One region of the Undibacterium sp. TJN19 genome, then DNA from elsewhere that is predicted to be linked to it. Evidence: riboswitches for the same ligand, from Rfam matches in the RefSeq annotation. Region 1 holds a riboswitch; the other holds the start of a gene.

Evidence for each region. Region 1 has a riboswitch for thiamine pyrophosphate ahead of ACO0LH_RS20730 (TonB-dependent siderophore receptor). Riboswitches for the same ligand answer to the same signal wherever they lie in the genome.
Region 2: another riboswitch for thiamine pyrophosphate. It lies ahead of thiC (phosphomethylpyrimidine synthase ThiC); the one in region 1 lies ahead of ACO0LH_RS20730 (TonB-dependent siderophore receptor).

Annotation. Positions count from the first base shown of each region.
Region 1 covers NZ_JBMPPL010000008.1:200,731-215,569, forward strand. The annotation lists gene ACO0LH_RS20725 (CPBP family intramembrane glutamic endopeptidase) at 10-762, shown strand; gene ACO0LH_RS20730 (TonB-dependent siderophore receptor) at 834-2,954, opposite strand; TPP riboswitch at 3,013-3,111, opposite strand; gene ACO0LH_RS20735 (hypothetical protein) at 3,308-3,826, shown strand; gene rarD (EamA family transporter RarD) at 3,908-4,804, opposite strand; gene ACO0LH_RS20745 (cobalamin-binding protein) at 4,886-5,779, opposite strand; gene panC (pantoate--beta-alanine ligase) at 5,779-6,618, opposite strand; gene ACO0LH_RS20755 (segregation and condensation protein A) at 6,662-7,519, opposite strand; gene ACO0LH_RS20760 (DUF3460 family protein) at 7,570-7,779, opposite strand; gene ACO0LH_RS20765 (TIGR00730 family Rossman fold protein) at 7,886-8,467, opposite strand; gene ACO0LH_RS20770 (TetR/AcrR family transcriptional regulator) at 8,464-9,135, opposite strand; gene ACO0LH_RS20775 (RDD family protein) at 9,209-9,727, opposite strand; gene ACO0LH_RS20780 (DUF3106 domain-containing protein) at 9,732-10,436, opposite strand; gene ACO0LH_RS20785 (DUF3619 family protein) at 10,439-10,855, opposite strand; gene ACO0LH_RS20790 (RNA polymerase sigma factor) at 10,852-11,424, opposite strand; gene ACO0LH_RS20795 (acetolactate synthase 3 catalytic subunit) at 11,965-13,680, shown strand; gene ilvN (acetolactate synthase small subunit) at 13,680-14,171, shown strand; gene ilvC (ketol-acid reductoisomerase) at 14,235-14,839, shown strand, end outside.
Region 2 covers NZ_JBMPPL010000002.1:50,939-65,777, forward strand. The annotation lists gene ACO0LH_RS08425 (valine--tRNA ligase) at 1-1,935, opposite strand, end outside; gene ACO0LH_RS08430 (hypothetical protein) at 2,151-2,513, shown strand; gene ACO0LH_RS08435 (ABC transporter substrate-binding protein) at 2,714-3,895, shown strand; gene ACO0LH_RS08440 (EAL domain-containing protein) at 4,081-8,649, shown strand; gene ACO0LH_RS08445 (diguanylate cyclase) at 8,886-10,928, shown strand; TPP riboswitch at 11,096-11,196, shown strand; gene thiC (phosphomethylpyrimidine synthase ThiC) at 11,273-13,186, shown strand; gene thiS (sulfur carrier protein ThiS) at 13,192-13,389, shown strand; gene ACO0LH_RS08460 (thiazole synthase) at 13,670-14,461, shown strand; gene thiD (bifunctional hydroxymethylpyrimidine kinase/phosphomethylpyrimidine kinase) at 14,461-14,839, shown strand, end outside.

The DNA.
Region 1 (14,839 bases):
GTGCCTGACATGAACAGCATCAATAACACCCCGGCAAATGTAGTAGAAACAATAGACAACCCTAAGAAATTATTGGCCTCACCCCGGCACACCTTGATGCTGTTTGGCATCGTCATGATCTTACTGGTGGCTGGTGTGATGAACTCTTCAAACACTGGGGCAGCCAAACAGATACCTGATTCGAATCAAATGCTCAAGACCAACCTGGTCATGATCTGCGTGCTTTGGTATTGGGCATTTTTCATTTACAAAGGCATGAAAGATTATGGTCATTCTGTGCTGGAATTTTTTGGATTAACGAGCTTCAAACTGCATAAAATTTTCAGTGATTGCGCGTATGCAGCACTGGCATTCGCACTGATTTATGCATGTTCATATGGTGTGCACACGCTCTTGCCGGACCAGGCTTCGCAGGCAGGCAATCCGATTCTTTCTTCACAGCCGACGGGTTTCTTTGGTATAAGTGCCTGGATATGCTTATCTATCAGCGCGGGCATATGTGAAGAGATCGTGTTTCGTGGTTATCTTCAACGCCAGCTTACTTCAATGACGGGAAACGTCGGTGTCGCCATCGTGCTCCAGGCCATCCTGTTCGGTATTGGACATGCTTACGAAGGACTTAGCTCGGTATTGGCAATCGTGTTGCACGGCCTGTTCCTGGGTATTCTGGCAAAATGGCGCGGCAATATCCGCGCTGGTATTATTGAGCATGCTGGCTGGGATATTCTTGCCGGATTCGGATTCATCGGTGCAAATTGGTAGTCCTGTGAAATAAAAAGAGACAGATTTTCAAATCTGTCTTTTTGTGAATCTACCTCGAAATTTTGAATCTGTCAGAAATCAAATTGCGCTGATACTTTATAAGTACGCGGTGCACCCGGGAACAAATAGCCGCCCAGTGATTGCGTCACGTCACGCCAGTAAAATTTATCCAGTGCATTGTCGATGTTAAAGCGCAGGGTCGTCGCGGTGCTGCCAATTTGCGTCGTATAACGTGCACCCAGGTTCAATACATGATAGCCAGGCACGCTGACGGTATTGTCAGGGCTGAAGGCTTTGCTCGATGCATATTGCCAGGTACTGTTCAAATTCAGCCCCTTGATTTCTGCGACGGCATAATCCAGATAGACCGAAGATTTCAATCGCGGCACATTCATGACACGCTTGCCGTCAAGGCTGCTGATGCCGGTATTTTGCTGCTTGGCATCCAGTGCAGTCAGGCTGGCACCCAGATTCAGTTGTGGCAGTAACTTACCCTGTGCCGACAGTTCCAGCCCGGTATGCAGTGCTTCACCATTGCTGACATAGATGTTGCTGGCATTGGTATATTCCAGTGGTTTCTTGATGCGGAAAATCGCAGCCGACAAATTCAGATTGCGCTGGACATCGGCTTTGACGCCAATTTCAAACTGTGTCGATTTGCCAGGGTCCAGCATCTGATTGGCATTGCTGGTGCCAAAAGGCGCAATGCCGCCGTGCTCCAGACCTTGCGCGAAACTGCCATACAGCGAAACCGTTTGAACTGGATTGAAAACGATAGCCGCAGTAGATAAAAACTTGCTCTGGTCGTAGCCCGGATTGTCAAACTGTGTGCGTGAGATATGCAACTGACGCAAGCCAAGATGCAATTTCAGATTGTCTTGCAAGCTGATGATGTCCTGAACAAATGCTGACCATTCCTTATCTGTACGGCGCAAAAAGACCGGGCCGGTTTTGTTCATTGAAGGCGGAACGACGACGGGGTGGAACAAATTGCTCGTGCCCACATAGTCGTACACATAATCACCATAGTAATCACGTCTTTGTGAGTTACTGAGGCCAACAGCAAATTCATGGCGTAAGCCATCAGTAGCAAATTTACCGTTCAGCAGCGCCTGCGTACCCCATAATGATTTGGATTCATTGACGCTTTGATAGTCGTACACATCATAGTCACCGTTCGCGCAATAACCAGGGTACAAATTGGCTGAGCCACAGCCGTAAGGGAAGGCTGTGTAATCATCACGCTTGAATTCGTGCTTATTCGCCGCCAGCGACATGCGCCAGTCCGTATTCAACTGATATTCAAATCGCAGACCCAGATTGCTGTTGCGTGTATCAACCGGCCTTGCCCAGGGTTGCTCATTAAGCATCAGGTCAGCAGGTACGCCACGCGGCAAATCTGTGCCGTTGAACAATTGAAAACCAGGGACAGACAACTGTGATTTATGCTGGTAATCTGCATCAATTTGCAGCAGGGCCTGTGGGCTAATGTGCCAGTCAAATGCACCAGAGATAAACTGGCGCTCGCCATTTGCACCTTTCACATAGGAGCGCAAACGCTCACCAGCAGCGTTGATGCGGAAACCAAATTGCCTGTCGCTGGAATTATCGCTGATATCGGCTGCGCCATACAGAGTGCCGCGCTCACTGATTTCCATCGTGATTGAACGCAAGGGCGCAGTCGTTGGGCGCTTGGTCACATAATTGATGATGCCGCCTGGTGTTGCAAAGCCTGCCTGGAAACCGGCAATACCTTTTAATACTTCTATGCGTTCCTTGTTTTCCAGCGGGATTGAGGCATCACCAGGTATGGCGAAGCCATCCTTGCGATAGCTTGATGAGTTATCGAGTGCAAAACCGCGTATGGAAAATTGTTCTGCATAGCCGATCGCGTTATAGGCATCGTTGACGCTGGCATCAAATTTCATCGCATCGCTGGTCTGACGCACACGCAAATCCTGCATCTGGCTGCTGGTCATGACGTTAACTGAAAACGGCGTATCAACCAGTGGTGTTTCGATAAAGCCAGCTGTTTTGCTGCGCTCTGCCTTGGGCTCTGTGGTTTTGCTGCCTGTGATGGTGACTTCCGGCAAGGATTTTTCTGTGCTTTGGGCATAGACTGACGGCAGTGCTACATAGGCCAGTGCGATAGAAATGGCAATAGTGCTCGGGCGAAACGTGATGTTTGACATGATTTGCTCAGTAGTGCGTTGTGGCATGACAGCGCGGGAGCAAACAAAGAATCGGATTTGACGGGACTTTGCGCTTCCCTTCGCTGGCATTATCCAGATCAGGTAGAAGGGACTCTCTCACCCGGAAACACTATTTCCAGGACCCCTAGCCAAGCCGCTACTTTAACATGAAATGAGCGGTGTGCCTTGCGCTGGGGCGACGGTACTGGTGTCCGGCATTTTATGGCGTGTCCATAAATACGCGAAATCATTATGAGAATGACTTTTCAGACAAGTATTTGTATAATTGAAAACATTGCGTTTAATATATCAAGCTACGCCTGTTAATTTGCCTTGCCTACTATGAGATCCCTATGTCTGCCTTCGTTAAAATAATATTCAGCCTGGCTGCCTTGAATGCGGTCGCGGCATATGCGCAGCAGCCGGTTAGTGCGCCCGAATTCAATCTGAAACAGGAGCGTGCATCAACCGGCTCAAATATCCAGCGAAATGCCGTGACCGGTTTGAATGTGCCCATCAATAAAGCGTATGCTGACTTGACGCCGGAACAAAAAAAGCTGGTGAAGTCCCGTTATGAAAAAATGGATGAAGCAGACGAACCACCTTATCCTTTGAATGGGGTCAAGGACTTATACCGTGTGATCGCAAAAGGCCAGGATGCATTGCATTTGCAGGGTGAATTAGTCATTTTTGCTGAAATCAATGAAGAAGGTAAGCCGACCTCAGTAGGCGTTGTCAAGTCACCTGATGCCCGCATGTCGCAGCTGGTTGCCATGGAGCTGATGAATGAGCAATTCAAGCCAGCAATCTGTAAAGGCCAGGCTTGCAAGATGAATTATCCGTTGCATATCACCCTGACGACATCCCATTGAAGCAGGGCGCCTGCGATGTCTTTGCAAGACCTCGCAATAGTAAAAGCGGCAGGCTGGCAAATTACAGATGAAAACGGCAGGCTAGGCTGTTTGTTTGACGATGCTCTTTTGTGTCCTGAAGTTCTTCCACAATCCTTCAGCTGAATACACGACCAGGGCAGCCCAGATGGCGATAAAACCAGCCAGTTTGTGGGTATCAAAAGGTTCGTGGTATAGCCACACGCCCAACAGCAATTGTATGAGGGGCGACATATATTGCAGCAAGCCCAGCGTCGTCATTGGTATGCGACGCGCACCTGCTGCAAACAAGAGCAGGGGGATGGCGGTGATGGGGCCGCTCAGCAGGATGAGCAGCTTGATGTTCGCAGCGCCGGCAATAAAGGCATTGTGACCTTGCATGCCCATCCAGATCAGATAGCCAAAGGCAAAAGGAAACAGCAGGGCAGTTTCCAGCGACAAGCCTTCCAACGCACCCAGTGCTGAGGTCTTGCGCAATAAGCCATAGCTGCCGAACGTGATGGCAAGTACCAGGCCTATCCATGGCAAGTGCCCGGTCTGGAACGTTAACCAGGCAACCCCAAACGCGGCCAGGGCAACGGCTATCCACTGACCTGGGCGCAGTCGTTCGCGCAGCAAGAGCGAGCCGATCAGGATATTGACCAGCGGTGTAATGAAATAGCCAAGGCTGGCATCTATCACATGCCCACTATTGACTGCCCAGATATAGACGAACCAGTTGGCAGATAAAAGCAGGGCGCTCAGGGCGAAGCCGGCAATAAGTTTAGGCTGGCGAAATGCTGGCCTGATCCATCCCCATTGCTTGCGCCAGGTCAGCACGCCAGCCAGGAACAGCAATGACCACACCATGCGATTTAATAAAATTTCCAGTGCGGGGACTTCGTGCAGTGCCTTGAAATAGATAGGAAACAGACCCCATAGCAAATAAGCGGAGCCTGCAAACAAAATGCCTTGACGCATGAGTGACAATCAAAAAATACGCTTGCACTTGCAAGCCGGATTCTTATTATCGCTGTAAAGACGAATGCTTGCAGGGCAGGGCTATTTTGCCCTGGCTGTTGCGATGTGTTTGCACAGGGCTTCAGTACCATCGAGTATGCGTGGCCCGGCGCGATTGAGCCAGTCGCCTTTGACAGCGTAAAAATTATTCTTGCGCACTGCGGTCAATATCGAAAACTGCTGCCAGTCTGACAGTGCATCGGTGCTTTCTCCGCTGGTCAGCATCATGTCGGGATTGGCAGCCAGCACTGCTTCCGTGGTGATGGTGGAACTGAGTTCTTTCAGCTTGCCAAAGACATTCCTGCCACCGCACAGGCGTATCGCAGAAGACACCATGTGATCATCATTGAGTGTCATCAGGGGTTTGCGCACCATTTGGTAGAACACGCTGACCGGGGTGGCAGATGCGGGTAACTGATAGGTTTTGCGCAGGCTGGCGAGGCGGGTGCGAAATCTTTCTGCGGCAGCCTTGCCTGCTGTTTCTGTTCCTGCCAGTATCGCCAGTCTTTCTATGGATGTTGCCACCATGTCGAAATCGCGTGGTTCGCTTTCAAACACGGTAATATGGTTGCTGCGCAATTTGTTTGCCAATACCTTTGCATTGCCGGTGCCCCAGATGACGACCAAATCCGGCTTGATTGCCAGCAGGCGCTCCAGATCCAGCGCAAAAATATTACCTATCGACGGCAATTTTTTTGCCGCTTCTGGATAGTCGCTGTAATCCGTCACAGCGACTATATTTTTTGCCGCACCAGCTTCAAACAATAACTCGGTCACATGCGGAGCCAGGCTGACGATGCGTTGCGCCGGTTGCTCCAGCGTGATCTGACGCTGGGAATCATCTGTGACCGTAATACCGGCTTGCGCGGCGCTGGCAAACAGGCTAAGCAGGGCAGTAAGGCTGGCAATGCGCAGGGCCGGGCAAAATATCGACATCAGATTTCCAGATTGTCGATCAGGCGGGTGTTACCCAGTTTGGCGGCAGCGACGACCACCAGCGGCGCTTGCTGGGCGATGTCACCAGCGGATGGTGGTTGCAAATCAGCGCGCTTGCGTATGGAAATGTAATCAGGTTTCCAGTGGCGTTCATCCAGTTTCGCCATGGCCCGACGTTCCAGTTCAAACATATCCAGATGGCCGCCACGCACTTCATTGGCAACGTCATTCAGCGCCTGGTACAGGGCAGGTGCTTCAGCGCGTTCTTCGGGTGACAGATACATATTGCGTGAAGACAGGGCCAGGCCATCTTCGGCACGATAGGTGTCCGCCGCGATGATTTCAGTTGGCAGGGCAAACTGTTTGCTCATGTTACGGACGATCATCAGTTGCTGGTAATCTTTCTTGCCAAATACGGCCACGCGTGGCTGCACGCAGGAAAACAGCTTCAGTACCACGGTAGTGACACCGGTAAAGAAACCTGGACGGAATTCGCCTTCCAGAATATTGCCCAGGTCATCCGGTGGGCGTACGCGATATTCTTGCGGTTCCGGGTACAGGTCTTTTTCGGTTGGAGCAAACAAGACGTACACGCCTTCTTTTTCCAGTTTTTCTACGTCAGCCTGAAAGGTACGCGGGTATTTGTCGAAATCTTCGTTGGGGCCAAATTGCAGGCGGTTGACAAAAATCGATGCCACGACTGGGTCACCATGTTTTTTTGCCAGGCGCATCAGGGATAAATGCCCTTCGTGGAGATTGCCCATGGTTGGTACAAAAGCAGTGCGAAGTTGCCCACTTAACTGGTCGCGCAATTCTTCAATGGAGGAAATGATTTTCATGTTGCTGCCCTATGTTGGGTAGGTTTTTTTTATTGAATGGCAATCAGGCTGGCGAATACGCCAGACGCACGTAGATGGGCGCAAATGCTTCTGCCTGGGTGATTTCTATCAGCGTTTCTTTGGCTAGTTCCAGCAGCGCCACAAAATTGACGACCAGTACAGGCGCGCCACGGCTGGGATCAAACAAATCAGAAAATTCAACGAATTTGGCTGATTGCAATTTACGTAAAATGCCCGTCATATGCTCGCGCACTGACAATTCTTCGCGGCTGATTTTATGATGCGCGACCAGGGTCGCACGTTTTAATACATCTGCCCAGGCAGATTGTAAATCAGCGATATCAACATGCGGCCAGTGCAGTACAGTGTTTTGCTCGACGAACACCTGCGCATGCAAAAAATCCCGCCCCAGTTGCGGGACGGCATTCAGGTCATAGGCAGCCAGCTTCATTTGTTCATATTCGAGCAGGCGACGTACCAGTTCTGCACGCGGATCATTGGCTTCATCGCTGTCAGCAGTCTTGTTTGACGGTAACAGCATGCGTGATTTGATTTCAATCAGCATCGCTGCCATCAGCAGGTATTCAGCTGCCAGTTCAAGATTATGCTTACGGATCTGATCGACATACTGCAAATACTGCAGCGTGACTTGCGCCATCGGGATGTCGAGAATGTTGAAGTTTTGCTTGCGTATCAAGTACAGCAGTAAATCCAGCGGGCCTTCAAATGCTTCGAGAAAAACTTCCAGCGCATCAGGCGGGATGTAGAGGTCGTTCGGCAATTTGAACAGCGGCTCACCATACAGTCTGGCAAATGCCAAACCATCGACAACATCAGGTGTGCTGTCGACTGCGCCAACCAAAGGGAGTTCGGTTGCGGGTAAAGCCGTTGTGGATGTCACAAGCTTCTCGATGGTGTCGATTTATCGAAGTTCTTGATGTAAAGGCTGGCTCAGCCTTTATTTTGATAAACGTAGGCTTGCTGGTTGATACGTGATTCTTGCTGACGTTTTTGGGTATCCAGATCGACAGGCTTTTTGTCCCACAGCAGGAAGCGGCCATCACGCTGGCTTTGCTCCAGCGCCGGGTTCGCCTCTTTCAGGCTTTTGATGAATTGAGTCGCTTCGGACTCGTACAACTGGAATTGCTTGGAAAATTTCATAATTTGAAATAAATACGAAAGATCAATTAAAGTCGCATTTTACTCTGCTTTTGACCTGATAACGGTTTTTGCACCAGGCTTGAGGTGCCAGATCATACAGAGTGGATCACAAGTCTTTGACATCCAGCCATTTTTTGACGTGCTGAGGGTGGTAGCTGGCAAATTTATGCAAAAGGGACGCTGCGTCTTTGTCTATGTACAACAAATCCAGATGCTGGGAGCGCAAAAACCCCTGTTCTACCGTGTGTAAAAGAAAATCATGCAACTTCTGGTAAAAACCACCGATATTATATAAACCTATTGGTTTTTCATGAAAACCCAGTTGTGACCAAGTTAATACTTCAAATAATTCTTCCAGCGTGCCTATACCGCCTGGCATGGCGATAAAGGCATCCGACAAATCTGCCATCATGGCTTTGCGTTCATGCATATTCGCAACGATATGCAGCTTGGTCAGAGCGGTATGGCCAACTTCCTTGTCCATCAGGGCTTGCGGTATCACGCCGGTTACCTGGCCGCCAAGGCGCATGACCTCATCGGCGATGATGCCCATCAGTCCGACATTGCCGCCACCATAGACCAGGCCAAGATTCTGCGCGACCAGTTGCGCGGCCAACTGGCGTGCGCCGGTCGCATAGTTTTCTGTAATGCCAGGAGAGGAGCCGCAATAGACGCAAACAGTTTTCATTGTGGATTCATCTTGCGCAAATAGTCTTGCGACAATTTTTCAAAGACATGCTTGGTTTCACCGCGCAGGTAAGGGCTGATCAATACAATGACCTGGTAGCAACCGCGTGCCAGCGATTCGGACATGGTTTGCAATTCAGTATATTTGCGGGGATTGCGCACATATTCATAAGAGAGCCAGTAGGTCGCCACGACCACCATATTGGTCGACAAGGCATCAATATCCATATCTGTTGCTTCAAACTCACCATCTGCGCGCAAGCCATTGCAGAGTTCGGTCGCTACCTTGATCTTGTGCGTCAGAATCTGCTTGAATTCCAGTTCCAGTTTGCGGTTTCTCGACAGCAGGTCATTGAGGTCACGATAGAAAAAACGGTAACGCCAGACCAGTTCGAAAGTCAGGTGCAGGTAAGTCCAGATATCCTGGATATTGGCTTTCCTGCCTTGAGGGAAGGCCAGTTTTTTGTTGATTTCAGCTTCAAACTGAACAAAAATGGAATTGACGATGTCGTCTTTGTTGCGAAAATGGTAATAGAGATTGCCAGGGGAAATATTCATTTCCTCTGCGATGACTGTCGTGGTGATATTGGGTTCGCCGAATTCATTGAACAGGCGCAGGGATAATTCCAGGATGCGTTCTCTGGTTCGACGAGGAGCTTTGTGTTGCATGTCATTCTTCTCGATAGATTATTTCATAAGAATAACATTGAAAAGCCAACATCAAAAGAAGATCAGTTACCTATCATTCGTCAGCGTCTGCTTTGCGGTCAATTTCGGCGGGAATATGAACCAGGCGTGTCTTTGCAAGCCGGTCATGCAGAAACTGGCCGTTTTTATCCAGGCGGGCTGTCATTGCCCATGCCAGCATACCGAGGGAGACGACAATAACCATCGGCCATTGTTTAAGGCCAAGCTGATAAACCAGCGCTGCCGCCGGCAAAAACCACATCCAGGCAAGACAATAGCGAACGATGGCCTTGACGACAGGCAGTTTGCCGCCATCCAGGTCAGTGACCTTGATACGCCAGGTTTGCATGGCCAGGGTCTGGCCACTACGGCTCCAGCAAAAGACAAAATACGCGCCTACAACAAAAAACAGCCAGAACTGCCGTGCGTGACGCAAGGTAAGGGCATGCCTGCTTTGCGTAGAGACGTCGAAAATCCAGCCAGACACGAAAACGATGCCAAATAGCAGCATGCCTTCATAGACCATGCAAATCAGTCGACGACGTAAAGGTGGTGCAGAAAGTTCAGGATTCACAGATTTACTTGGTAGTACCTTGCGTAGCAGCAGGTGTGCTGGCTGGTGTGGCATCAGCGCTGGACGCTGCTGGTGCAGAGGCAGGCACAGCGACTGGGGCAGGGGTGACGACAGCAGGTGGCGCCACAATGACGGGCTTGGCTGTTGGCGTTGTGACTGGTTTGGGGCCGATCTTCAATGGGGCCAGAATGGTCGGATTCTTCAAGGCATTTGCCGGAAGATTGGTGACACTTTTCTTTTTTTCGTTTTCAGAAGCGAGGCGTTTTTTCTCTTCCTCACTCAATTGCTGGTATTGCTGCCATTGCGCTGATTTGTGCTCTGCCTTGACTTGTGTTGACTTGGCGAAATTTTCACGGGCGGCCATGCGCTGTTCTGGTGTCAGTTTGACCCAGTCACGCATACGCTCTTGCAATCTTGCCTGCTCATCCGGCTTCATCAAGGCATACCGGTTTGCGATTTCCAGCCATTTTTTCTTGCCCAGGTCAGACATTCTGTCCCATTCCGGGCTAAGTGGGGCAAGTGCTTGTTTCTGTACTGGGCTAAGGTCTGTCCACAAAGGCTTTGAGGCGCTGCCAGGTTGACCAAGAGCGGATTTGGCTGATGTAGCAGGTGCAGGCGCAGATGCGCCACTTCCACTGGCAACAGCCAGTGGAAGTAATGCTGAAACGGCGATAAGGCAAAGCAATTTACGCATGAAGTGAAACGGCACGCCTATTCCTCCGTTTTGTTCAAATAGGCAGTAAACCCAGTGTCAACATAAGCGGCTGGTGGCAATTCATCCACCAGAACAGCAGTATCAATATCGGCCAGTTCATTGATGTTTTGTTGCTGCTCGTACTCATAAACGCCAATCAGGCCGGCCACCAGTACCAGTAACGGTAATGCGATGCCGAGCTTGCCCAACCAGGAGCCAGGGCCCTGGAAAGAAAAGCCTGAATTACCTGCAAGTATGCCTTTAAATGCTAATACAGCAACAGGTGCTTCCTGTTTCTTTCGTGCTATTGCTAATTTGCGTGCCTGTGCCAATCTGTCGAGAGTGGGTGCAGGGATGCTTTCCGCTGACTCATTCAGCGCTCTTCTTACCTTGTAAGCAAACTCAAGGTCTTTCGCTTCTTTTGAATAATTCATAGGTGTATTCCTTTCGCCTTGAGGGTTACGGCCAATGCATGTGTGGCCCGCGAGCAATGAGTTTTGACACTGCCTTCAGAGCAACCCATTGCAGCGGCGGTTTCCGCTACATCCATGTCTTCCCAATAACGCATGAGGAAGGCTTCCCGTTGACGTGCTGGAAGCTTTTTTATTTCTTCGTCAATTATATTCAGAACCTGCTCACGTTCTATCTTGTCCGCACTGGATTCGGAAGCTTCCGAGCCTTCTTCAGCTGCATAACTTTCCAATAAATCAAAATTATCGTCGTCTTGATTATTGGATGGCGTAATGCTGGAAAACAGGCTGACCCAGGTATTGCGCACTTTTTCCCGGCGGAAAAAGTCAAGTATCGTGTTTTGCAAGATGCGCTGGAACAGCATGGGCAATTCAGCGGCAGGCTTGTCGCCATATTTTTCGGCGAGTTTGATCATTGCTTCCTGAACAATGTCCAAAGCAGATTCTTCATTGCGCACCGTATAGACGGCATGCTTGAATGCGCGACGTTCGACGCCTTCTAAAAAGCTGGATAATTCTTTGTCTGTGGCCATTGTTGGCAATTACGTTGTTTAGCGGGCGTTTCTTTGCAAGCTGTTTGGTTTCGATTCATAAAGAATACGCCAGCACTCAAAATTGCGCACATGCTAGCAAAAATACGGCTTTATGTCCTGAATTTTGTAATGAATACCCAATTGTTAACTTTCTTCTACCTTTCCTGGACGAGGGAATTTGTTTTTTTACGAGAATTTTCCTTGACCAAAATGCTGCGACGCAGTACCTTGAGAGTCCGCTCCAAAATCTCGGGGCACAAAATGCTTGTCTGGAACAGCCCACAATGCCGTCGCCGACAGGTTCGCTTTAAGAAGCTGTTTGTTCTGACCCATGCCACAAGCGTGAGAAGTCTGTCGTTGTAAAGCCTTAATACTGATTGAACGAGTGCACTAAGCCTTGCCTGGCACCATATCCAACGGATGTGTAAAGGGGAATGTGAACGCACATAAAGGGATTTCAGCTTTCCGGTTTTTGCATGTCGATTTCGCCAGGAAAGAACATCCGATCAATCTCCTATGGACCTTGAAAGGACACAATTTATGAGTTCAGAATTTACAGGCGCAGAGATACTTGTCAAGTGTCTGGCCGAAGAGGGTGTTGAGCATGTATTCGGATATCCGGGTGGTGCCGTACTCTATATCTATGATGCAATCTTCAATCAGGACAAGTTCCAACACATCCTGGTGCGTCACGAGCAGGCTGCAGTACATGCTGCCGATGCTTATTCCCGTTCTTCCAATAAAGTAGGCGTGGCCCTGGTCACTTCCGGACCTGGCGTTACCAATGCGGTAACCGGGTTGGCAACTGCTTATATGGATTCGATTCCCATGGTGATCATTTCAGGTCAGGTGCCCAGTGCCGTTATCGGCCAGGATGCTTTCCAGGAATGCGACACCGTTGGCATTACCCGTCCTTGCGTCAAGCACAATTTTTTGGTGAAAGACGTCAGAGACCTGGCCGAGACTGTCAAGAAAGCGTTTTTTATCGCAACGACTGGTCGTCCTGGCCCTGTGCTGGTGGATATCCCTAAAGATATCAGCATGCACAAAACCACTTACAGCTACCCTAAAGAAGTCGAAATGCGCTCTTATAAGCCAGTCGACAAAGGGCATGCAGGACAAATTCGCAAGGCTGTTCAATTGCTGTTGCAGGCAGAGCGCCCAATGATCTACACCGGTGGCGGTGTAGTTCTCGCGCATGCCGCACCTGAATTGAACAAGCTGGTTGATTTACTCGGTTTTCCATGCACCAATACCCTCATGGGTCTGGGTGCCTACCGTGCCAGCGATGAAAAATTCGTCGGCATGCCGGGCATGCATGGTACTTACGAGGCCAATATGGCCATGCAGCACTGTGACGTGCTGATCGCCATTGGTGCCCGTTTTGATGACCGAGTGATCGGCAATCCCAAACATTTTTCTTCACATCCACGCAAGATCATTCATATTGATATTGACCCTTCGTCGATTTCCAAGCGCGTCAAGGTTGATATTCCTATCGTGGGCAATGTCAAAGACGTCTTGCAGGAAATGCTGTCACAACTGAGTGCAGTTGAGACGCGTCCTGATCCCAAGGCGCTGGCGACCTGGTGGAAGCAGGTAAATGAATGGCGTGGCCGTGAATGCCTGAAATACCCGACTTCGTCTGAAGTCATCAAGCCGCAATCCGTCGTTGAAAAAGTCTGGGAAGTCACCAAGGGCGATGCCTTCGTTACTTCTGACGTAGGTCAGCATCAGATGTGGGCCGCGCAATACTATCGCTTTGATAAGCCACGTCGCTGGATCAATTCTGGTGGCCTGGGTACCATGGGCGTCGGTTTGCCGTATGCCATGGGTGTGCAGATGGCCAATCCTGGCGCAACAGTTGCCTGTATCACTGGCGAAGCCTCGATACAGATGTGCATACAGGAACTGGCCACCTGCAAACAGTATCACCTGACGCCAAAAATCATTTTGCTGAATAACCGCTTCCTTGGCATGGTCAGGCAGTGGCAGCAAATCGATTATGGTTCACGCTATTCTGAATCGTATATGGATTCTTTGCCTGACTTTACCAAACTGGTGGAAGCCTATGGCCACGTCGGCATGAAGATAGAAAATCCAGCTGATGTGGATGGTGCAGTGCGTGAAGCCTTTGCCATGAAAGATCGCCTGGTGTTCATGAATTTCATTACCGATCAAACCGAAAATGTCTGGCCTATGGTCAAGGCAGGTAAGGGGCTGACTGAAATGTTGCTTGGTTCGGAGGATTTGTGATGAGACATATTATTTCCATCCTTCTTGAAAATGAAGCCGGTGCCTTGTCCCGTGTGGTTGGCCTGTTTTCTGCCCGTGGCTACAATATTGAAACCCTGACGGTTGCGCCGACTGAAGACCCTACATTGTCACGTATGACGATAGTCACTTCTGGTTCAGACGACATCATCGAGCAGATCACCAAGCATTTGAATCGCCTGATTGAGGTGGTCAAGGTGGTTGATCTGACCGAGGGTGCACATATAGAACGCGAACTGATGCTCATTAAAGTGCGCGCAGTAGGCAAGGAACGTGAAGAAATGAAGCGGACTGCGGATATTTTCCGTGGTCGTATCATTGATGTGACTGAAAAAACCTACACCATAGAATTGACTGGTAATAAAGGTAAATTGGATGCTTTCATTGATTCAATAGACCGTACAGCGATCCTGGAAACGGTGCGTACCGGTGGTTCAGGCATAGGGCGCGGCGAACGCATCCTCAAAGTGTAGTAGCGCGTACATCTGCTGCTTCCAAAAATACCCAATTAAAATACTTAATTATTAGGATACAAAATGAAAGTTTTCTACGACAAAGATTGTGATCTCTCCCTGATCAAAGGCAAAAACGTTGCTATCATCGGCTACGGTTCTCAAGGTCATGCACATGCACAGAACTTGAATGATTCCGGCTGTAAAGTCACTGTCGCCCTGCGTAAAGGCGGTGCATCCTGGGACAAGGCAAAAAATGCCGGCCTGAACGTGGCTGAAGTCAATGACGCAGTCAAAGCTGCTGATGTCATCATGATTTTGCTGCCAGATGAAAACATCGCTCAGGTTTACGCTGAAAACGTTGCGCCTCACGCCAAGCAAGGCGCAGTGCTGGCATTTGCCCACGGCTTCAACGTTCACTACGGTCAAGTCGTACCACGCGCCGATCTGGACGTTATCATGATTGCCCCTAAAGCACCTGGCCATACAGTACGTGGTACTTATAGCCAAGGCGGCGGTGTACCTCACCTGATCGCTGTGTATCAGGATAAATCCGGTTCTGCCCGTGACATCGCCTTGTCTTATGCGATGGCTAACGGTGGTGGTCGTGCTGGCATCATCGAAACCAACTTCCGCGAAGAAACAGAGACTGATTTGTTCGGTGAACAAGCGGTTCTGTGCGGTGGCGC
Region 2 (14,839 bases), on a different contig from region 1:
ATAGCTGGCCATGGTGAAGCGCAAAGCGTCTGTCCCATAGGCTGGGATGCCATCGGCAAATTCCTTGCGCGTGGCTTTTTCTATGCTGGCAGCCTGTTTGGGGTTCATCAGGCCAGCTGTACGTTTCGCTACCAGTTCATCTACCGTGATACCGTCGATGAGGTCGATAGGGTCAAGCGTATTGCCCTTGGACTTGGACATCTTCTGGCCACTGGAATCACGTACCACACCATGTATATACACGGTATGGAATGGTACTTTGCCGGTGAAGTGCGTGGTCATCATGACCATGCGTGCTACCCAGAAGAAGATGATGTCAAAAGCAGTCACCAAAACAGAGGATGGCAGGAAGTGTTTGATATCCGGTGTTTCTTCCGGCCAGCCCATGGTCGAGAAAGGCACCAGCGCAGACGAGAACCAGGTATCGAGCACATCGTCATCACGCTTCAATGCACCAGTGTAACCAGCAGCAGTTGCCTTGGCTTTGGCACCGGCTTCATCATGCGCAACAAAAATTTCACCATTGTCGCCATACCAGGCCGGGATTTGATGACCCCACCATAATTGGCGAGAGATACACCAGTCCTGGATATTGTTCAGCCACTGGTTATAAGTTGTTGTCCAGTTTTCCGGAATGAATTTGATCTCACCATCAGCGACTTTTTCCAGCGCCACTTCGGCGATGGATTTGCCAGGGAAATGCGTGCCTTCCGGTGCTGGTTTGCTCATGGCCATGAACCACTGGTCAGTCAGCATAGGCTCAATCACCACATTGGTACGGTCGCCACGTGGCACCATCAGCTTGTGTGGTTTTACTGATTCCAGCAAACCTTGTGCATCGAGGTCAGCAACGATTTGTTTGCGGGCAACGAAACGGTCCATGCCTTGATATTCAGCGGGTATTCCAAGATCATCTGCGAGAGGCTGCGTCCCTACTTTTCCAATTTTCACGCCATGCGCATTGGGCGCAATATGATCAAGAGAACGTTCCCCACCGGCTGGTATATTGTTGTCAATAATTTTTGCACCCAATGTGAAGATGCTAAATATTGGTAAACTATATTTTGCTTTGTTTCGTTCCCAAACCTGATAATCATTGAAATCATGCGCAGGCGTGATCTTCACGCAGCCAGTACCAAATTCCTTGTCGACATAGCTGTCGGCAATCACCGGGATTTCACGGTCTGTCAGCGGCAGTTTGAGCATCTTGCCAACCAGATGGATATAACGTTCGTCCGTCGGGTCAACTGCCACGGCCACATCACCCAGCAGGGTTTCAGGGCGGGTCGTCGCTACGGTCAGGTGGCCGGAGCCATCAGCAAACGGGTAGCGGATATGCCACATCGAACCATCTTCTTCTTCCGATACCACTTCCAGGTCAGACACCGCTGTGCCCAGGACTGGGTCCCAGTTGACCAGGCGCTTGCCGCGATAGATCAGGCCTTGCTCTACCAGTTTGACGAACACATCGGTCACGCTCTTCGAGCGCACGGCATCCATGGTGAAATATTCACGGTCCCAGTCGGCAGAGGCACCCATGCGGCGCATCTGGCCGGTGATCGTGGAGCCGGATTTTTCTTTCCATTCCCAGACTTTTTCCAGGAATTTTTCACGGCCCAGATCATGGCGCGAAATCTTTTGTGCATCGAGCTGGCGTTCCACCACGATTTGCGTGGCGATACCGGCATGGTCCGTGCCCGGCACCCAGGCCGTATTGTGACCGCGCATGCGGTAGTAGCGTGTCAGGCCGTCCATGATGGTCTGGTTGAAGGCGTGTCCCATATGCAGGGTGCCCGTCACGTTCGGCGGTGGCAGCTGTATCGAGAATGAGGGTTTGCCTTCATCCATGCCGGCGGCAAAATACCCACGTTTTTCCCACTCGCCACGCCAGGATTGTTCGATTTCTGCGGGCTCAAAAGACTTGGCTAATTCCATAATATGATCTGCGGTGATTGCTAAACCTTTGATTATAAGTGAGGTTAGTGGATAAGTCGGGTTTTACTGTTGCGATAGCTTGCTAAAAAGATAAATAAGCGAATTGATATCGTCGTTACCTGGCTGTTCAAAGCTAGCGTCCGGTTGCCTTTGCTCACCTGCTTATGTTGCTGTGGGGATTGGATTACCATGAACAGATAATAAAAAGAGACGCGATGAACGGAAGAGGAGTAAGCATTGAAGTCCATGACAGTGAGGCGCGCTTTACGAATCTGGCCGACTCAGTCACTGACACTCTCGACCCTGACCGTCTGCACAGAGGACAAAACAGTGAAGAATATCTGGCTTGTCACCACGACGTCATGTATGTGCGGATGCCGGATGGCAACCGTCCACCTTTCCAGGATTACATGACGCTGGATTTGACCATAAGCACACATAAAAAATCCGCTGGCTGGAATATCACTGGTTTTATTCGAAATATATTTAATGCTGGTGTACGTGAAACCAGCCCATTTACGACACCCTTTATCAATTTAGCAAATGACATGCCGCAGGCTGGAAGATTGGCGTTTTAACAGCTGGGTTATAAACTGTAATGGCATCCCTCAGCGTGATATTGCCATGTACTTTGTTAACAAAGATGACAAGTTGTTGTTTGACCAGCTAAACGACGGCGATGCGGCAACAGATTTTCATATGGACAACAGGCAAATCTGGTAATGTTTGCTGAAGAGAATCACGCTGTGCCTTGCTATGGAAAATTGTCAAAAGATTGATGCGACCTGATTTGTACTCGTTAACGCTTGCCAAGCCTGTTCTGCGTGCCTTGCGGTTTTGCTGTGCAGGCATGCTGCTGCTCGCCTGTGGTGCAAATATGGCGCAGGCACAAGCATGGCAAGCGGATTATGCAGAAAGTACGGCGCATGCTTTTCCTGAGATTGCCATGTTGCAAAATCAGGCCAGTCAGACCATTCATCAGACAGTGAATCAGCCACCTGCCATCGCGCAGGAACTGCGCATAGGCCGCACCTATGGCGAATACCTGGTATTTGCCGATGCTGTCAATCAGGCAAGGCGGCCGGACAGTTCGGCTACTGGCAGCCTGGCGGTGATATACCCTGATCTGGGTGAACCCTATCGTAGTATTTTCGCCAAGATCATTGAAGGCATAGAAGAAAAATCCAAATTGCCGGTGATCAGTATCCCCATTGGTCAGAAACTCGAAGCCAATGAGCTCAATGCGCAGTTAAAACGCAGTGGCGTCAAAGTCGTCATTGCGCTGGGCCGCCAGGGTATGAAACTGGCCAGTAGCCTCGACCGCGAGATCGCGATTGTGGTTGGTGGCGTGCTTAGCGTTCCGGAAAATGAAGGCCGTGCCATGACCGGTGTCAGTCTCATGCCGGATCCTGCACTACTGTTTTCACGGCTGAAAAGTATGTTGCCGAATGTGAAACGCGTGATTGTCGTCTACGACCCCAGAAATAATGAATGGCTGATCAAGCTGGCGCGTGATGCCGCCAAAGCCCAAGGGTTGGAACTGGTGACCTATGAGGCAAAAGACCTGGCGACAGCCGCGCATCAATATGAAAACGCTTTTGCCAATGCTGACAAGCGAGATGCCTTATGGCTGCCGCATGACGCCACTACGGTAGAAGAGGGTAGCATTATTCCGCTGGTTTTGCGCGAATCGTGGAGTCGTGGCATTCCCTTCTTTTCCAGTAGTTTTTTGCATGCAAAAAAGGGGGCCTTGTTTGCCCTGTATCCGAATAATCTGGAACTGGGCCATAGCCTGGCGCAGGCAGCCTATGGTGCGCTGACCGGTGATGGCCGCAAATCTGGTGTGTCGCTTTTGCGCGAAGTGCTGGTAGCCGTGAATTTGCGTACCGCCAGCCATATTGGCCTGAACATCGATTATCAAAGTCAGCGCAGTTTTGATTCTATTTTTCCAGAGCCATGAAGTCATGATAACAATGACTTCCCACGCAGCAGAAAGCCCTGGCCTTCAAGCATGCCTTATACCGCCCCGACGGGATAAGGTATGAGCTTGACTATTCTGAAACGAGTTGCTTTCATTGCTTTTATCAGCGCCAGCCATCAGGAACTGGCACGATATGGCAAGTCAGCAAGTATTTTGGTTAAAGCATGACTTTTTTTCGTAATTATTTCCGGCGCACGGGCTTTAGCCGCCAGTTGACCGTCATCATTACTGGTGCCATCCTGGTGCTGGCGGTGTTTTCGTCCATCATGAATTCCTGGCAGGCGAGCCACCGTATGCGCGCCTATTTTGTCGTACAGGGGCAGCAGGTAGCTGAAAATCTGGCACGCCAGAGCCGCCTGGCTTTGCTGTATCACTCGGCAGACAATGCGCGGGAAGTGGTCTCTACCACCCTGGCTTTCCCCGATGTGCTGCAAGTCGAAATTGCCAATGCCGATCACAAGATACTGCTGTCGCAAAGCAAACAGGGCGTGGTCTTGCCGCCCTTGAAAACACCACCTGTCAATTCCTTGCAAAGTGCCAGACTGGAACAGGAAAGCGATGAAGACTGGCGTTTCAGCGCGCCCGTGTTTGGAGGCGAAACCGAAGCCTCGCCTTTTGAAGTACAGGAAAGCAAGCCCCAGTTGCTGGGCTATGTGCATGTTGTGGTCGGCAAAAATACGCTGGATAAGCTGGTCTGGTCATTATTGGCCGGCAACCTTGCCATTACCCTGTCGTTTGCCTTGATACTGCTGGCAGTGATACGCCTGATGTCACGCCAGATGATACGGCCATTGAACGACTTGTCACGCCTGATGGGGCGGGCAGAAGCGGGTGAATCCGGCATGCGGGCGAAGCCGCAGGGCTCACGCGACATCATCGAAATGGCCAGTGCATTCAACCAGATGATGGCAGTGCTGGAAGAGCGGGAAGCCGAACTGAAACTGTCACGCGATCAGGCCCTGCATGCGGCAGTCATGAAGGCGCAGTTTGCTGCCACCGTCAGCCATGAGGTGCGTACTCCCTTGAATGGCGTCGTCGGCATGCTCGACATGCTGAAGGAAATGCGTCTGACCAAACCGCAGCGCGAATGTGTCGACGTGGCCTGGAGTTCTTCTCAGTCCTTGATCGAGTTGATCAACGATATTCTGGATTTTTCCAAAATGGAAGCAGGCAAGGTCGAGGTCGAAGAGATTGAATTCGACCTCAACAAACTGCTGGCAGAAGTCATCGAATTACTGGCCAAGTCGGCGCAGCAAAAAGGTTTGGAGCTGTCTTACCTGATCGCGCCTGAAGTGCCGCTACGCATCAAGAGTGACCCTTTGCGTTTGCGCCAGATACTGATCAACCTCATCGGTAATGCCATCAAATTTACCGAGCGTGGTGAAGTGGCTGTACGCGTCACGGCCAATCGTGATGATCAGCAACTGCATCTTCGCTTTGATGTCAGCGATACCGGCATAGGCATGACGCCTGAAGCTGTCGACAATGTCTTTGAATCTTTTGCACAGGCTGATCGTTCCACCACCCGTAAATATGGCGGTACCGGCCTTGGGCTGGCGATCTGCAAACAGCTGGTAGAATTGTTGCACGGTGAAATCGGCGTCAACAGCAGCCTTGGTAAGGGCAGCAATTTTTATTTCTCCATGCAATACGAGACCGTCATTCAGGACAATCCCGCCAGCGTCGTCAGTGATTTGCAGGATGAAAGGGTACTGGTAGTTGACGGCAGCGAGATCGTGCGCCGGTTTCTGGAGCAAAACCTGTCACGCCATGGCCTGATTTGCCGCACCGTTAATGACGGTCAGCAAGCCCTGCAAGAACTGGAGTTGTCTGCCAGAGCCGGTGCACCGTATTCGTTGTTGATCATGGATGTGACGGCGGTCGATGAAAATGGTGAGGACCTGGCGCAACGTCTGCGCGCTGACCGCAAGCACAGCGGTACGCGCTTGCTGGGGCTGGATCGCTATGGGGCACCGGTGGCAGAAAATACTACCACTGTCGAAATATGTCTTGGCAAGCCCGTACATATGGAGCGCGTGCTCGAAGCCATCAGGCATTTGCTGCTGGCGCAAGAAGTCGTTGGCTTTGTCGATACCGCATCTGCATCTGTGCTGTTGCAAGGCCAGCGCAGTCTGCATCACCCAAACACACAAGCCAGCCAGACCAGCCAACTCAGTCTGCCAGGTCTCCAGCATCAACACGGTCAGCGCGGTCATAATCAGCATAATCAGCCGGCCACCTGGCGTGTTCTCGTGGTGGAAGACAACCGCACCAACCAAATGGTTGCAGCGGGCATGCTGTCCCTGAATGTCTGCCACTGTGAATTTGCCGCCAATGGCCGTGAAGCGGTGGAAGCTGCCCGCCGTAATCGCTATGACTTGATATTGATGGATTGCAGCATGCCGGAAATGGATGGCTATGAAGCTACCGTCCGCATACGCAGTTATGAAGATGGCCTGGGGCGCCGCACACCCATCGTTGCCATGACAGCCAACACCCAGCGCGGGGATGCTGAGAAATGCCTGGCAATCGGCATGGATGATTATCTGGCAAAACCGATTACTCTGGTAGAACTGCGGCAAAAACTGGATCGCTGGCTGATACACGGCGGTGCCGCTGGTCGCGCCCTGAATGCAGAAGTCAGTATGCCTGCGCTTGACAACAGCCCGCTGGATCGCGTCGTGTTTGACAAATTGCGTGAAATTCTTGGACCTGGCTTGCAACAAACCGTCTCACTGTTTTTGGAAGATACGCCGCTGTACCTGGTGCAACTTGATCAGGCCTTGCAAAATGGTGACGCCGAACTGGTACGCGCGATGGCGCATTCCATCAAGGGCAGCAGTGGCAATCTCGGGGCGGTGAACCTGCAACAGTTCGCCAAGGAGATAGAACAGCTTGCAGTCGAAAAACTGCTGTCGGAAATACCACCGCTCTTATCGGGCCTGCATCAGTCATACGAAATGGTGGCGACAGAACTTGGCAACGAAGTGTTTCTGGAAGACCGCGATGCGGGTAGTAATACCCGCCATGTTGCCAAGGTGCTGGTGGTCGATGATGACCGCAGTACCCGCAGCACTTTGCGCCATACCCTGCAACGCGATGGCTTCAAGGTGGAAGAAGCCGCCGACGGTGCGCAGGCACTGCAAGTGCTGAAACGCATGCGCCCAGATGTGATTTTGATGGATGCCGTGATGCCGGTCATGGATGGTTTCACCGCCTGCGCATTGATACAGGAAATTCCGCATGGGCGCAGCATACCGGTGCTGATGATTACTGCACTGGAAGACAATAATTCGGTAGAGCGTGCCTTTGCTGCGGGGGCATGTGACTATATACCCAAGCCCATCCATTTCGCTGTATTGTCGCAGCGCGTGCGCCGTATCATCGAAGCCAACCAGGCAGAAAAACGCATACGTCATCTGGCCTTCAATGACGTATTGACGGGTTTGCCCAACCGTACCCAGTTTCTTGATCAGTTGGGGCGAAGGCTGGCGCTGGCGCAGGAAAACAGCGAAGCCGTCGCCGTCCTGTTCCTGGATCTCGACCGCTTTAAAAACGTCAATGACACGCTGGGCCATGATGTGGGTGACCGTCTGTTGATCGCGGTTGCCCAGCGCGTACGCCGCAGCGTGCGCAATGCCGATTGTGTGGCCCGCCTTGGTGGTGATGAATTTACCGTCGTACTCAGTGAACTGGCCGACCCGGCTGCGGCGGCATCAGCTGCGCAAAATATCTGCCGCACCCTGGCCAAGCCTTTCCAGATTGATGACCATGATATTTTCGTCACCGCCAGCATAGGCATTTCGATTTACCCAAATGACGGCACCGATGTCGGTACCCTGGTTAAGCATGCCGATACCGCGATGTACCGCGCCAAGAAAACCAATTCCGACTTCCAGTTTTTTGAAGCGGCGATGGAGCACACTATTTCAGAACGCCTGCGCCTGGAAACTGACTTGCGGCGCGCACTGGAACGCAAGGAGCTGGCCGTGTTTTACCAGCCACAGGCACGCATGGATACTGGTGAAATCATTGGTATGGAAGCGCTGGTGCGCTGGTTCCATCCCACCCGTGGCATGGTGTCGCCTCTGGAGTTTATTCCCATGGCAGAAGAAACCGGTTTGATCATCGAACTGGGTGAATGGGTATTGCGTACTGCCTGCACGCAACTGAAAGCCTGGATGCGCAATGACCGCCCTGAACTGAGGGTGGCGGTCAATCTGTCAGTCAGCCAGTTGCTGCAAAAAGATTTTGCTGCCACTGTTGAACAAGTGTTGGCCGATACAGGTTTGCCAGCAGCCATGCTGGAACTGGAAATCACCGAAAGCACCCTGATGGAACACGCGCAGGACACATTGGCCGCGCTGGATCGTTTGCGCAGCCTGGGTGTGCGGCTGACTATCGACGATTTTGGTACCGGCTATTCTTCGTTGTCGTACCTGAAGCGCTTCCCTGTCGATATCATCAAGATCGACCGCTCTTTTGTACGCGATATCCCTGGCGATGCCGACGATGCCGCTATTGTTACCGGCATTATTGCGCTGGCGCATAGTCTGCGTCTGGAAGTAGTAGCCGAAGGGGTGGAAAGCAAGGAGCAACTTGATTTCCTGCGTTCGAAATCTTGTGATATCTTGCAAGGCTTTTATTTAAGTAAAGCAATACCTGCGCAGCAGTTTGAAGACGAAATCCTGAATCAGACAGGTAATCTGATTATGGATCAGGAGCGCAAGTAGATAGCTGTAGCCCAGATACGGCAATGCCTGATTTGGTATGTCCGACACAGCTATTGTATTATTGTTTTTTATTATGTTTTTGCTTGGTCATATTTATTGGTGTTTCCATTTATAGCGTCAAACCGATGAGGGCTTGCATGTTCCAGCTTCAAATGTATCAATGCCGGAGTAGGCTACATGCCAGTATTGCCACGATTTGCGGCTGTACTTTTCTGGTACTCCTGCCCCTCTTGGCCATGCCTGCAAATGCGCAAGACAAGCAAAATACGCCAGATTTTTCCGAGATTGAAGTCATGCATACGCTGGCTGACAGAGACAACACTGCCGCCCTCAGACAATTACAGGAATACAAAGAAAAACTCGACAAAAATGCCGATTATGTCTTACGGGCAGAAGTCCTGAAGACCCTGATTGCTGTTCTGTATGATGCAGGAAAATTGAAGGAAGCCGATGCCACCAATGCAGAATTGTTGCAGTTGGCGAAAGCGCACAATGATACCGATATGATAGGCCTGGCCCTTATCGGAGAAGCTTTTCAATTGCTCGACAAAGGCAAGTTTGCGCAAGCACTGGTCAAACTCGGCGATATCCAGCAAAGCCTGCGTGACAGCAAAAATGCCGAAGTGTTGATGCGCCTGAATATTGCCTTTGGTACAGTGCAACTGGCGATAGGCAATTTTGATAAATCCTTACCTTATAGCCTGGAAGCCCTGCGCCTGGCTGATTTCATACCACGTCGCCAGCTACAGGCCAAACTGTATCGCATGGAATCCATCGCCCGCTTATACCTGAGTATGCACAATGCCGAAAAGGCGTTGGAAACTACCGATGAAGCGCTGGCAATGGCGCCAAAAATCGATACTCCAAAGACCATCGCCTCATTGTTCATGACACGTGGCCTGGCGCTTATTGACCTCAATAAGTACGCAGAAGCGCTGGAATCCTACAAAAAAGTAGTACAGATCGCCCAGGACGCAGGCATGCCTGGCGTAGAGGCCACCGCACTGGGAAATATTTCAGATTATTATCTGCATGTCCACAAGTACGCTGAAGCCGAAAGGGCGGCCCGGATGTCGCTGGAAAAAGCCCAGGTCATCGACGATAAATTTGCGATCGCCCTGGCCAAGGCAAATATAGGTTTCGGCCTGGCGGGGCAAAAGAAATTTAGTCAGGGCATCAGCTATATCAATGAAGCCAAGAAGTTTTTCATGGAAACCGGCTCCAAGTCGGATGTGGAAAACCTGCTCAGCGAAATCGGCAATATGTATGAAGCTGCTGACCTGCACAAGGAAGCCCTGGCGATAGTCCGCGAACAGCAAAAGCTCAGCGATGAATTGTTCCGTTCTGACCGTGCCCGTGCCGTGGCTACCTTGCAGGAACAATTCAATGCCCAGGAAAGACAAAAGCAGATTGAATTGCTGGCGCGGGAAAATCAGTTGAAAGATGCTGAAATCCAGAACCGGCGTTTGCAACAGGTTATCCTGGCACTGGCTGCGGTGGTCATGGTGATGGTTGGTGTCGTGATTTTTTTCCTGTATAAGCGTGTGCGCAAGACCAATGAGAAATTGATCGAGGTGAATCAGCAGCTTGAATTTCATGCCGTGCGCGACCCTTTGACGGGTTTGTATAACCGCCGTTCTTTTGTCGACCTGATGAAGGCGCGTATTATTCTGCCAGAAGGCGAACGACGTGAAGACAGTCTGGAAAATCCGGATTGCCTGATCTTGATGGACATTGATCATTTTAAAAATATCAATGACAACTACGGCCATGCTGCTGGTGACGCCGTGTTGATGGAAGTGGCGCATCGCCTGCGCAATACCGTGCGCGATACCGATATGGTCTTACGCTGGGGCGGTGAAGAATTTTTGATCTATTCACCCCGTTCCAACCCAGCACAATTGAAAAATCTGGTTGACCGCGTCTTGCGCACTATCGGCGAAGAAGGCATGGATGTCGATGGCAAAAAAGTACCGGTGACATTAACGGCCGGTTTCATTAGCCTGCCGTTTTCCGGTATGTCTGAAACCATTTGCAATTGGGAAAAAGCCTTGCAGATTGCTGATATGGCCTTATACCTGGGCAAGGTCAATGGCCGCAATCGTGCCTATGGCGTGACCCGTTTGTTAAAACCATATGCCGAAGCCTTGCCTGTACTGGATCATGATTTGTCCGCCGCCATCAAGGATGGCATGGTAGAACTGGCAGAAGTGCATGGCCCGGTAAAGGCCGCAGCAAATAATTTGCATGAGGCAACAGAAAATCCGGTGGCTGTTTAAGACCGTTGCGAAACTAAGATGGCCAGGCGGCAAGGCGACACAACAACGCCAGCTTAATTTCGCAACAACTTTTAAGTAGTCAGCAAGCCTTCAAATAAATAAGTAACACCTGCAATTCAAAAGTCGTATAATCTGCCGTCGTCGTCCTTATGCAAATAAGGGCTGCACAAAAATGCTAGGGGTCCTGCCATCATTTTGCTGGCGGGTGAGAAATACCCTCGAACCTGATCTGGATAATGCCAGCGAAGGGAAGCTGCCGAAGACTTCTTGCCACCTTTAATGTGCGCATACCGACTTTGGAAACTCCTTTGCTGGCTCCATGCCAACAAAGCAAAGGAGCCAAAATGAACGCCAACCCGCAATTCTTGTCCGCTACCGCGACGGTAGACGAGGCAGCCATACAACCACTGCCGAATTCCCGCAAGACCTATATACAGGGCAGCCGCCCCGATATCCGCGTACCCATGCGTGAAATCACACAGTCTGATACACCCGCCATGTTTGGATCGGAAAAAAATCCACCTATCTATGTCTACGATACCTCTGGTCCTTATACTGACCCTGAAGTAAAAATCGATATCCGTTCTGGCCTGGCATCAGTACGTGGTGCCTGGATAACAGAGCGCAATGACACTGAAGAGCTGACTGGCCCAAGCTCTGAGTATGGCATCGCCCGCCTGCACGACCCCAAACTGGCGGAGCTGCGCTTCAACCTGAAACGCCTGCCACGCCGCGCTCTGGCAGGTAAGAATGTCTCGCAAATGCACTATGCGCGCCAGGGCATCATCACGCCGGAAATGGAATTTGTTTCCATACGCGAAAACCTGCGCAGGAAAGAATACCTGGAAAACCTGAAAGCCTCTGGCCCCATGGGTAGCAAACTGGCAGAAGTCATGGGACGGCAGCATCCGGGTCAGTCTTTTGGTGCAGCGATACCTGAAGAGATCACACCAGAATTCGTGCGTTCAGAAATCGCCCGTGGCCGTGCGATTATCCCTGCCAATATCAACCACCCTGAAATCGAGCCTATGATCATAGGCCGTAATTTTCTGGTCAAAATCAATGCCAATATCGGCAATTCGGCAGTGACCTCTTCCATCGGTGAAGAAGTCGAAAAAATGACCTGGGCAATACGCTGGGGTGGCGACAATGTCATGGATCTTTCCACTGGCAAGCACATCCACGAAACCCGCGAATGGATCATCCGCAATTCACCCGTGCCTATCGGTACCGTGCCTATCTATCAGGCACTGGAAAAAGTGAATGGCAAGGCAGAAGACCTGACCTGGGAAATTTTCCGCGACACGCTGATCGAGCAAGCTGAGCAAGGCGTCGATTACTTCACCATCCACGCAGGCGTGCGTCTGCAATATGTGCCGATGACAGCCAAACGCCTGACCGGCATCGTTTCACGCGGTGGTTCCATCATGGCGAAATGGTGCCTGGCGCATCACAAAGAAAGCTTCCTGTACGAGCATTTTGAAGACATTTGCGAAATCATGAAAGCCTATGACGTGTCCTTCAGTCTTGGTGACGGCCTGCGTCCTGGTTCCATCTATGATGCCAATGATGAAGCGCAGTTGGGTGAATTGAAAACCCTGGGTGAACTGACGCAGATCGCCTGGAAGCATGATGTGCAGGTCATGATAGAAGGCCCCGGTCATGTGCCCATGCACCTCATTAAAGAAAACATGGACCTGCAACTGGAACAGTGCCATGAAGCACCTTTCTATACCCTGGGCCCTTTGACGACTGATATCGCCCCCGGCTACGATCACATCACCTCCGGCATCGGTGCTGCACAGATAGGCTGGTATGGCACGGCGATGTTGTGCTATGTGACACCGAAAGAGCATCTGGGTTTGCCCAACAAGGTCGATGTCAAGGACGGCATCATCACTTACAAAATCGCTGCCCACGCTGCCGACTTGGCAAAAGGCCATCCAGGTGCGCAGATACGTGACAATGCCCTGTCTAAGGCGCGCTTTGAATTCCGCTGGGAAGACCAGTTCAACATCGGTCTCGATCCCGACAAGGCACGCGAATTCCATGATGAAACCTTACCTAAAGACTCTGCAAAGGTTGCCCATTTCTGTTCCATGTGCGGCCCGCATTTCTGCTCGATGAAAATCACGCAGGAAGTACGCGACTATGCCAATGCGCAAGGTATCAGCGAGATACAGGCGCTGAAAAAAGGCATGGAAGTCAAAGCGGTTGAATTCATCAAATCCGGTGCAGAAATCTACAAGAAGCAATAGCCATCATGGAGATACAGCTTAATGGAGAAACGCGGCAATTGAGCAGTGCGCTGTTGGCAGATCTGATTGCTGAACTGAATCTGTCGCAGCAGGCGATTGCGGTGGCGGTGAACCGGCAGATTATTCCCAAGTCGCAGTGGGGAGTGCATCAGTTGCGCGAGCAAGATAATGTTGACGTTGTGCGTGCTATTGGTGGCGGTTGAGTTTTTAACCCCTTCCCCTTCAAGGGGAGGGGATATAGTCTTGTAGGTTGGGCTACGTTTCATCAGCCCAACACTCGCATTCAAATAACGTGCATGTTGATTTAAGGCCCGTGTTGGGCTGGTAAAGCGTAGCTTAGCGAGGCCCGGCCCAACCTACGAGGCCAATGGGTTCCCATCTCAACTCGAATTTCTTTAAGGGGGAAGGTCCGCAATTCAATTTGCACGAATATTTCCTTATAGGTACGCAAGTAAAAACAATTTCCCCAATGCGGAGAAAACAATGAACACAGAAAACAACCCAGGCTTAACCATAGCCGGCAAAACCTACCGCTCCCGCCTCCTGGTCGGCAGCGGTAAATACAAAGACCTCGAACAAACCCGGCTGGCAACGGAAGCCAGTGGTGCCGAGATCATTACGGTTGCAATACGCCGCGTGAATATAGGCCAGGACCCGAATGCACCAAGCCTGCTGGACGTCGTACCTCCCAGCAAATACACCATACTACCCAACTCAGCCGGTTGCTATAACGCCGAAGATGCGATCTACACCTTGCGACTGGGGCGTGAATTATTGGCTGGCCACAAGCTGTGCAAGCTGGAAGTACTGGGCGATGAGAAAACCCTGTTTCCGAATATGCCGGAAACCCTGAAAGCCGCTAAAACCCTGGTGCAGGATGGCTTTGACGTCATGGTGTATTGCAGTGACGACCCGATACAGGCGCGCATGCTGGAAGACATAGGCTGTGTCGCGATCATGCCGCTGGCTTCATTGATAGGATCGGGCATGGGTATTTTGAATCCCTGGAATCTGTCGCTGATTATTGATCAGGCCAAGGTGCCGGTACTGGTCGATGCCGGTGTTGGTACAGCGTCTGATGCAGCGATTGCCATGGAGCTTGGTTGCGACGGTGTATTAATGAATACTGCAATTGCCGGTGCCAAAGATCCGGTACGCATGGCGCGTGCCATGGGCCTGGCAGTAGAAGCTGGACGGGAAGCTTTTCTGGCGGGCCGCATGCCGCGCAAGTTTGCGGCTTCCCCATCTTCCCCCATGGCTGGCCGTATTGTTTGATGAAAGCGCTTAAGCGTCCCTGTGTACTGGTGTTTGCCGGGCATGACCCTAGTGGTGGTGCCGGCATACAGGCAGATATTGAAGCCGTTGCCGCGCAGGGCGCGCATGCCTTGCCGGTGATTACGGCATTGACGGTGCAAGACAATGACCATGCTTATGCCGTGCATGCAGTGGATGTGCAAATTATCTTGCAGCAAGCCATGACGCTGGTTGCCAAGATACCGGTCCGGGTTGTCAAACTGGGCATCGTCGCGCACAAGAAAAATGCCACGGCGATAGCGAGTTTCATCCAGAAAATGAAACAGCAGCAGTCTGATGTGCAAGTCATCGTTGACCCGGTACTGGGCAGTGGTCATGGCGATAGTTTGTCGCTTGATG